DNA from 3 places in the Paenibacillus sp. ov031 genome. Region 2 is predicted to be linked to each of the others. Evidence: riboswitches for the same ligand, from Rfam matches in the RefSeq annotation. Region 2 holds a riboswitch; each other region holds the start of a gene.
The links. A riboswitch is a leader RNA that binds a small molecule or an ion and turns the genes downstream of it on or off. The one in region 2 is predicted to bind thiamine pyrophosphate.
Positions count from the first base shown of each region.

Region 1: linked by a shared signal. The riboswitch ahead of thiC (phosphomethylpyrimidine synthase ThiC) and the one ahead of BUA17_RS21620 (ABC transporter substrate-binding protein) in region 2 are both predicted to bind thiamine pyrophosphate.
Region 3: linked by a shared signal. The riboswitch ahead of BUA17_RS22295 (ECF transporter S component) and the one ahead of BUA17_RS21620 (ABC transporter substrate-binding protein) in region 2 are both predicted to bind thiamine pyrophosphate.

Region 1 is NZ_FRDO01000005.1:60,030-63,314, forward strand. It holds gene thiC (phosphomethylpyrimidine synthase ThiC) at 1-1,536, opposite strand, end outside; TPP riboswitch at 1,896-2,009, opposite strand; gene BUA17_RS20615 (IclR family transcriptional regulator) at 2,127-2,870, opposite strand; gene BUA17_RS20620 (alpha/beta hydrolase) at 3,229-3,285, shown strand, end outside.
Region 2 is NZ_FRDO01000005.1:283,252-286,536, forward strand. It holds gene BUA17_RS21610 (VOC family protein) at 1-222, shown strand, start outside; gene BUA17_RS21615 (NAD-dependent epimerase/dehydratase family protein) at 240-995, shown strand; TPP riboswitch at 1,141-1,253, shown strand; gene BUA17_RS21620 (ABC transporter substrate-binding protein) at 1,475-2,515, shown strand; gene BUA17_RS21625 (thiamine-binding protein) at 2,739-3,029, shown strand; gene BUA17_RS21630 (ABC transporter permease) at 3,029-3,285, shown strand, end outside.
Region 3 is NZ_FRDO01000006.1:15,306-18,590, reverse strand. It holds gene BUA17_RS22300 (ABC transporter ATP-binding protein) at 1-864, opposite strand, end outside; gene BUA17_RS22295 (ECF transporter S component) at 865-1,458, opposite strand; TPP riboswitch at 1,700-1,810, opposite strand; gene BUA17_RS22290 (pectate lyase) at 2,124-2,792, opposite strand; gene BUA17_RS22285 (radical SAM/SPASM domain-containing protein) at 3,156-3,285, opposite strand, start outside.

The DNA of each region.
Region 1 (3,285 bases), 220 kb from region 2:
CCGTGCCTTGGACAGCGCATCGTCCCGCCGCTGGGCACGTGGGTGACCTTTCGCCAGATCAGCGGCATGAGCAGCGATCTTGTAGGCGATAACGCCTTCCCGCACATCATCCTTATTGGGCAGGCCCAGATGTTCTTTTGGCGTAACATAACAGAGCATCGACGTGCCAAACCAGCCGATCATCGCCGCCCCAATCGCCGAGGTAATATGGTCATATCCTGGGGCGATATCGGTCGTCAGCGGCCCCAGCGTATAGAACGGCGCCTCCTTGCAAATCTCCATTTGCAGATCGACATTCTCCTTGATCTTGTGCATCGGCACATGTCCCGGACCTTCAATCATCACCTGCACATCATGCTTCCAGGCGATTTGTGTTAGTTCACCAAGCGTAGCCAGTTCCGCCATCTGGGCTTCATCATTAGCATCGTAGATGCTTCCTGGACGCAGTCCGTCTCCGAGTGAGAACGCCACGTCATACCTTTTCATAATCTCGCAGATTTCTTCAAAATGGGTATACAAAAAATTCTCCTGATGATGCGCAAGGCACCATGCTGCCATGATGGACCCGCCCCGGGACACAATGCCCGTCATACGTTTGGCGGTCAGCGGAATATATCGCAGCAGCACACCTGCATGGATCGTAAAATAGTCCACACCCTGCTCTGCCTGTTCTATGAGCGTGTCACGATACAACTCCCATGTCAGTGCTTCTGCTTCGCCATTGACCTTCTCCAGCGCCTGATAGAGCGGTACTGTTCCAATCGGTACAGGTGAATTGCGGATGATCCATTCGCGGGTCGTATGAATGTCCTTGCCTGTGGAAAGATCCATCACCGTATCCGATCCCCAGCGTACGGCCCAAGTCATCTTCTCCACCTCCTCCTCGATGGAGGAGGATACCGCAGAGTTTCCGATGTTCGCATTGATCTTCACATGAAAATGACGCCCGATCAGCATCGGCTCACTCTCTGGGTGATTAATATTCGACGGCAGGATGGCCCTTCCACTCGCTAGCTCCTGCCGCACAAACTCTGGCTCCACACCCTCACGAATAGCGGCGAACTCCATCTCCGGCGTGATCATTCCCTGCCGTGCATAATGCATCTGAGTCACACTGCGCCCTGCCTGTCCACGTAATGGTTTAGCACGCAAGCCTGGATACTTCTCGGCTCCAGTTCGCTTCCCTCCTGGTTTCAATCCGTTATCCTCCGGTTTGACCGTTCTTCCCTGGTAGGCTTCAACATCTTCACGCTCCGTAATCCAGCGGGTGCGCAGCGCTGGCAGCCCTGCCCGGATATCGGCATGAAATCCAGGATCGGTCATTGGTCCGCTCGTATCGTAAACACGCAGCGGTTCGTTATGCTCCACTCCTTGGGGAGTATTGGTGTCATGAAGGGCAATTTCGCGCTCCGGTACAGCAATGTCCGGTCGTGAGCCATGAATGTATACTTTGCGGCTGCCCGGGAAGGGCTGAACCCGTCCTGTCGTACCTTTTTCCTCTGCCAACTGCAGATTCTGCTTGTCCTGTCCCATCATTCGGTTTCCTGTGCTCATCGCTCTTGTCTCCTCCTCATTAGTGATTGCCTGGATTGAAATGCTTGCTCACGGGTCCAAATCATCCACAACATAGAAAAAGGAAGAGCGACCATACCACACAAAATAGGGACATACACTTCAATTAATACAGACAGTCGAAGCAAAAGGTTTACACCCAATGCTCGCCAATGGCACCCAGCCCTTTATCCAAAAGCAGATCTGACACCAGCTTCCGCCTGTTTACTGTATAAAAAAAGCCGGTTCCCAAGGGAACCGGCTTATGTCCATCACCAATAACATACCTTATAGAGACTCCATAACGGAGTCCATCCATAGGTCACATTATACGGTGTTCGTGGTCGTATCGCCGATTACTTCCCTACGCTGGTATGATCCAGATCAGGTGCAAAGGGTCCAGAATCTCATGCGATTCCGTCTCAGTCCGGACAATTCGGACTCCCCCAGTAACGTTAACAAGTTGCAGCATTTAAGCCGCAAATTCATATTCAATTGCTGACCCTGTTGGGCCGTCCATTACAGAGTAGCGCAACCGAATCATAAAAACAACCTTTATATTCCAGAACATAAAATCAGGATAACATAAGTCCCATCTGTGTAGCAGCTTCCTTCAGTACAGGTGCATATTCATGCAACGTCTCCTGCGAAAGGCGACTAACAGGCCCGGATACCGACAGAGCAGCAGCGATGTTGCCTTTCCGATCCATGATGGGTACAGATACTGCCGCGGCTCCTGGTTCACGCTCCTCATAACTTGTTGCGTAGCCATATTCCAGAATGTCTTTCATCTGGGCCAAATATACTTTGGGATCGATAAATACCGGCCATTCCGGTCCATTCATCAGATCTTCGCGGTCCTCTTCGGTGGCAAAAGCCATTAACACTTTACTGGATGCTCCCACAGATAACGGAAGTCTGACGCCCACCGGAGCTACACGACGAATCGCCTGATCACTCTGTACGGCTTGAATTCGAATCCGCTCACTGCCATCACGCAGATATAAACTCACGGTTTCGCCCAGTCGATCTCTCAGCCGCTCCATCGCAGGAAGGAGCAAAATGGCAGGATCATCGCTGCGAGACATATGGGCAGACAGTTCCCAGATACGTATGCCGAGTCGATACTTCTCGGTTGCTGCATCCCGGATCACAAACCCCTTGTCCTCCAAAGTAGCCATCAGACGATGGACTGTACTTTTGTGCAGACCGATCTGGCTCGCAATTTCCGTGAGCCCCAGATCACTGCGGGTTGTAAAACACAATAATATATCCAGCGCCCGTTCTACAGCCCGGACGGTTAACTTTCGGTCTTCCATGGCAAGTTGCCCTCCTCATGTTTCATCACATGAAACTTGGTTACATAAATTATATGAGAAACGGTCTCATCTGTAAACCAAAAAGCGCCATTTGGAATAGGGATATTTGTAAATATTTTCTTTTTATAAATTAGAATCCCCTGCAATTTGCACCCTAAGGAAATGTTACCCATATATCTTCAAAACTATATAACAATTGCGTAACAAATGGCCTCAATCAATTGACTTTGACTATATTGGAACATACGATAAAGATATATTAAATTAAGATTTTGCTTCATATGTAGTCAGAAAAATCATTTATCCGCTCTGTTCGTCTCGTTGTTATCTTCATTTGATTTTTAAAGGAGGGGCAATCATGTATCCGACATCCCAGAGCGAAGCCCCGCTGCAAACGAAAGTGTCAGATCTGCCT
Region 2 (3,285 bases):
ACTGAGATTGAGTTGATTCAGGGATACAGCGACAAGCTGCCTTCCGAAGGTACGGTGCATCATTTTGCTATCCATGTCGATGACCTTGAGTCTGAGTACAACCGCATTAAGGCAACTGAGGCCGAGTTTATTGATGGAGAGATGATTACACTGCCTAACGGTTACCGTTATTTCTTCATCTATGGACCCGAGAAGGAATGGATTGAGTTCTTCCAGCGCTAAGAATTGGAGCTGATTTAATGAACATTTTAATTACCGGCGCAGCCGGAAAAATTGGACGTGACTTGTCCCAACACTTGTCAGAAGCATTTCACCTGCGACTAACGGATTTGAATATCGACAGACTGCATACGTATCAAGGGACAAGCCATGAGATCATGACACTTGATGTGACAGATCCCGAAGCCTGTCAGCACGCTTGCGAAGGCATGGATGTGGTTGTACATCTGGCGGGAGATCCTTCCCCGCATGCCGGATTCTATGAATCGTTGTTGGACATCAATATCAAAGGTACATTTAATGTATTCCGTGCAGCTAAGGACCAAGGTGTGCGGAGAGTCATTCTGGCAAGCAGTGCACAGACGATCGAGGGGTATCCCATTGATGCTCAAGTCTATCCGGACATGCCGACACGCCCACGGAATTTGTACGGAGTTAGCAAATGTTTTGGTGAATCGCTCGCTTCCTATTTTGCATATACCGAAGGTTTACAAAGTGTAGCAATACGTATAGGTGCATATGATGATTTCCAACCGGATGGACCCGCGCTGGAGGCAAGGGATATGAGCGCGTATATTAGTCCGGCTGACTTGTGTGATTTGATGTTCAAAGCAATTACAACTACAGATCTGGAGCCCTTCACCATACTGCATGGGATCTCGAATAATCGGTTTAAACGATTGAATCTGGAAACCACTCAGAAACAGGTAGGCTATGACCCGAAATCCGATGCTTTTGCACTCAGTCAGATTTCCTTATATGATTCGCCACGATAATTGTTGAAAATCACACATCTAGAGAGGTCGTTATACGCATGTATAATGGCCTCTTTGATTCATTCATACGTGCCCCTATCCAGTTCCTGACTGGACATGCGTGGGCCTCTGGCCTATAATTACACCTAGTAATGCCCGTAACTTCATAGTTTCCCAGGGGAGTCGGAATAGGCCGGCTGAGAGTGTATCCCACCAAGATACTGACCCTTAGACCTGATCTGGATCATGCCAGCGTAGGAATCGGAGTATATCGAATTGGCCCAGCCTCTTTGCTGAGTGCCACATCTCTAACGCCTGCACGCGTCCCGGATTAACGGGGCGCTTTTTTAATGTTCTTTTATATAGCCAGAGAGCTAAAAAAAGTGACGTCATCCGGATCATAGCTGGTATAAATCTGTCGATTTATGCAAGAAGCTTGGATATGAAGCCAAGGAGTACCCCGCGCCACTGGCCGGACAACATGAAGGAGAGAAATGAAGATGAGATGGCGTAAAATGATGGGCCTAATGCTCTTGTGCGTACTACTTGTGGCTGTGGCCGCATGTGGCGGCAAAGAAGCTGCACCTTCAGGAGAAAATGGCAGCAGCAACACCGAAAACAGCAATGAAGGTGACAACGCAGCCCTCAAGGATATTAAAGTGGTGCTGGACTGGACACCAAATACGAATCATACCGGCCTGTATGCGGCTGTAGATCAAGGTTTTTACAAAGCCGAAGGCTTAAATGTCGAGATTGTACAGCCAGGTGCCGGAGGCGCGGATACGATGGTAGCTTCGAACGAAGTGCCTTTTGGCGTAAGTTATCAGGAGAGTGTAACCCAGGCCCGCACACAGGGCGTACCGCTCGTGTCCATCGCTGCAGTCATTCAGCATAACACGTCCGGATTTGCCGCTCCGGTGGACCGGAACATCAAATCCCCCAAAGATTTTGAAGGTAAAACCTATGGTGGCTGGGGCTCCCCGGTGGAAGAAGCTGTGATGCAATCCATTATGGAAGGCGAAGGCGCCGATGTATCCAAAGTAAAAAATATTAGCATGGGCGATGCAGACTTCTTCACCGCTGTGAAACGCGATATCGACTTTGCCTGGATTTTCTACGCATGGACGGGTATCGAAGCCGAACTGCGCGGGGAACCGATCGACATGCTGTATGTGAAGGATTATTCCGATTCACTGGACTACTACACACCTGTACTCGTTACCAATGAAAAGACGATTCAGAACGATCCCGAGCTGGTTAAAGCGTTCTTGAAAGCGACTTCCGAAGGATATCAATATGCAATCGATCATCCTGAAGAAGCTTCCAACATTCTGATCAAGGCCGTACCGGATCTGGATAAGGATCTTGTACTCGCAAGCCAGAAGTGGCTGAGTCCAAAATATCAGGATGACGCACCACGCTGGGGTGAGCAAAAGCAGGAAGTATGGCAGAACTACACGGATTGGATGTTTAGCAAAAAACTGCTCGATGAGCAGGTAGATGTATCCAAAGCATATACAAACGAGTTCTTACCCCAATAAAATTATCCATATAAAACGAACTTAGTATTTACACGATGACGAAGAGGACAGAAATAACGTGAAAAAGCGAAGCGTTCGCCTTTATCACCGGATTTTCCCTTTGGAGAAGGGAATCAAAAAAATCTGGGGATAACAGCGATTGGAAGGTTATTCTGTCATCGAAGTGGCAAGTGTAACAGTCATTAGTTCATTTTATATATTTCGAAAGGAAAAGTGATCTCTCATGGCAAGCACACTACTTAGCATTCAAGTCATTCCCAAAACGCCAAATGGCGAAAATTCCTATCCTTACGTTGATCGTGCCATTGAAGTTATTCAGCAGTCCGGCTTGAAATATCAGGTTAATCCACTCGATACCACGATGGAGGGAGAACTAGAGGAACTGCTGGAGGTTGTCCGCAAAATGCACGAAGTTCTCGTGGAAGCTGGCAGCCCAAGCATCATCTCACAGATCAAAATCGCCCATAGCCCAAGTGGCTTCAGCATGGACACCCTGACGGAGAAATATCGCTAATGCATGCCTATTGGAAAAGCGTATGGCCGCCCTTTGTGGCGGTTATTCTCTTTATAGCGATATGGCAGGGAGCCGTCTCCCTGTTCCATATTGAGAAATGGATGCTGCCTGCGCCTTCGGACATCGCCCATGAAGCAGCCTCCCAGGCCGAGCGACTTGGCATGCATGCATCGGCAACAATCCAGCTGACATTAATAGGATTTGCAGCAGGTACGCTCGTGGGATTACTGATTGCGATGGTGCTGCATCTGATTCC
Region 3 (3,285 bases), on a different contig from region 2:
CATTTCCAGGGCTGGTTGGGGCTGCGCAGAAGCTCGCTCCTCCTTGTTATCCATACTTTCAGTTTCTGTTGCCCCATAACGAATAAACTCTCCTGTGACCAACGTCTGTGCTTTCGTCTGCCCTCGCTCTTCCCAAACTCCTGGATACCAGATTCCGTATTCCCTGAGCATATTCCGCTCATCTGTAAACACCTGATTCGCCGGGCCATCTGCCACAATCTTTCCTTCAGGCGACAATACGATGATTCGGTCCACCCACTCGACGATTTCATTAATTTTATGTTCTACGATAATGAGTGTTTTGTCCTGTGCAATCTGTTTCACCGTTTCCCATACTTGAGAGGTTCCTTCATCATCCAGCAGTGCCGTTGGTTCATCCAAAAAGAGTACGTCTGGCTCCATGGCCAGAATCGAAGCCATCGCAAGACGCTGCTTCATGCCCTGTGACATGGATTGAATGAGTGTTCGATTATGTTCAAAGCATAACCCCACCTGTTCCAGATATCGAAGGATAAGAGCAGGCATCTGCTCGCGTGGAATATTCCGGTTTTCCAATACAAAAGCAATCTCTTCATCCGTATATGACATACAGAACTGGGTATCCGGATCTTGAAAAACAATACCGGGCTGCTCAGGCACCTGAATGTCATCACATTTCATCGGAATCTCCACAGATCGCGGAATCAGACCGCTCAGAATTTGCAGCAAGGTTGATTTGCCAGAGCCGCTTGGTCCAAGCAACAACACTTTCTCCCCTTGACGCACAGAGAGAGACAAGCCTTGAAACACCAAGGCCTTCTCTCCCGGGAACTTACATCTTAGATTCGTAACACCTACCGCTTGCACATTCTTCACTTCATTCATCTAGTCCAACGCCTCATAATCCTGCTTCGACACCGGTCTAAGGGATCGTGTTACACCTGTAAGCTCCAGCGCTTTGGCGAGATAATAGGTGAATACACCCGCAATCAGAATACTTCCAATGAAGCGGAATCCGATAAACAGCGTGTAGTTCCAAGCTGTGAGGGAATCAATGTACCCATACTGATAATCGAGTACAAGCGAAGCCGCTGCTGCACCAATAGCCGCGAGGCAGGTGACGAACAGATTGCTTCTCCGGTACAGAAATGCGGCGAAGAAGATCTCTGCACCCAGCCCTTGCAGCAGCCCATATACCAGTGTCGACATGCCCCACTCACTTCCGAGAAAAGCACTCACCGTGGATGCCGCAACTTCAGCCAGAATGGCTACACCCGGCTTACGAATGATTACAAAGGCAAAGGTGCCCGCCATAAACCACATGCCGTAAATCATCTGCTCCGCATGAACGCCGAATGGCTTCATCAGATCATATGTAGGTCCCCATATTTTGTAGATCACCCCGAAGACTACCGCAATCACAATTGTTACCAAAATATCGGTTAACTTCAATCTGTTGCTGCCTACTGCTGTTGACATGTTCTCTACTTCCTTCCTCTGTTTCCCTTGATTTATAAAATAAACAATAAAACAAACAAAAAAAGCCTCCCCGGTTCACAGGCAGGCCATACGCACAGTTTACAATTCTCACGATGCAACGCATTAGGCAGATATAGAGAAAGAAGAAAACAAACGACACCATCCCCGTCACATCAGAAAAATCCCGTTGCAACCAAGAAACGCTGACATTTATGTTCTATCCCTTATCGCTTACCATTGCTCATCGCAAATTCATGTTCTCTACGCTGGCATTACCCAGATCAGATATACGGTCAGCAGCACAAGGCCGCTCTCTCAGCCCAACTTCATTGAGCACCCGGTTCACTTATTTCATTGCTTCTACTGTACAACACATGGGTATTTGTGACAATCCCGATAAGAAAAAATCAGTTTAAACTAGAAGAAAGAGTGATTAACTATATGTTTCATTTATGCGCCATATACCTCTGCTTCAAGAAATAACGTCTCTGTAATTCGTTACATCTCAGAAAGGTGCAAATGAGAGCGAATAATGTGTGCCAGGTTCATTAGACCAAGATAACGCGAACAAGGGATGTCCCCGTCATATTCATGAGGACATCCCCTTTAATTGTTATGCTTCATATCCTTTAGAGGAAAATTATTGAGAACCGGTAAGCTCTGTTTTAATATTGAGTATTCCCGGATTGACTTGTTTTGCCCGATGCAAAGCCTTTAAACAAGGTCGGTACTTTGGAGTAACGGGTATTTGTAATTTTCCCTTGCGATGTACTGCTGTCCGTACGCATAATAGAATCTTTGACATTGGAAATGTCTGAGTTGTCGAGCGTCATGTTCACGGCGAAGGTTGTTCCGCCATTCTGACGTACCAGCTTGCCAATATCGTCTGCACGGAAATTTTTAATGTTAATCGTTCCGGCTGCATTCATTTGAAATACTTTATCATAGGCCTTGTAAGCTGCACCACCAGTGATGTTAACCGTTCCGGCTGATTTCAGAGTCAGAGCGTCCTCACCGACATCCTCCCAAATCACATTTGAAATTGTGCAGTTACCGTAACAATGAACACCGTCAGCTGCAGGTGAACCGATAATCACATTTTTGAGCGTGGCGCCTGCCTCCAACCGAAATACCGGCTTCTGATCTTCCGCTTGAGATCCATCTCCCAGGGTGGAAGGGTTGGCTACATACGTTTGGCCTTTGCCATCAAAAGTTTCTCCCTTGGCTACAATAATCGTTGAGTTCACAACAGTAGGTGCAGCAAAAGCTGGAATTGCACCGAACAATGAAGCGACCAGACCCGCAGACAGCAGCAACGTCAACATTTTTTTCATAATTTAAATCCTCCCTTATTCTGATGAATTGGCGTACAAGCATAAGCTTGTCCTCAAGGAACCTATCAGAGGTGCACCTCTGGCTCGGAACCTACCCTGATCCTACCAAAAAAGGGATGTTACGATAATAATCATTAGCTTAGATATAGAAACGACAGCAGTATGCCTGTGTTCTCGGCATTTTTTGCATCGTACTCCATTGTGTAATGTGCCGATCTCAACTTCGGGTATGCTTCATTTACAACTCGTAATCTATGTTTATATGGTCCTTTATCTTCTAAAAAAACGAAAGACCACCTCATCTGTTTCCAGACAACGTGATCTCTATTATTTTGAATCTCATTTTATTTATTAAATTACGCTTTAAGCGCCAAAACGCTGACGATATCCGCACTTCCGACATAATTCCTCCACGGCTTCGCGTTTAGAGAAACCATAGAACAGATTGTTGGCTCGTTCACCATCCACAATCTCCGAGAACGATTTTTCATGA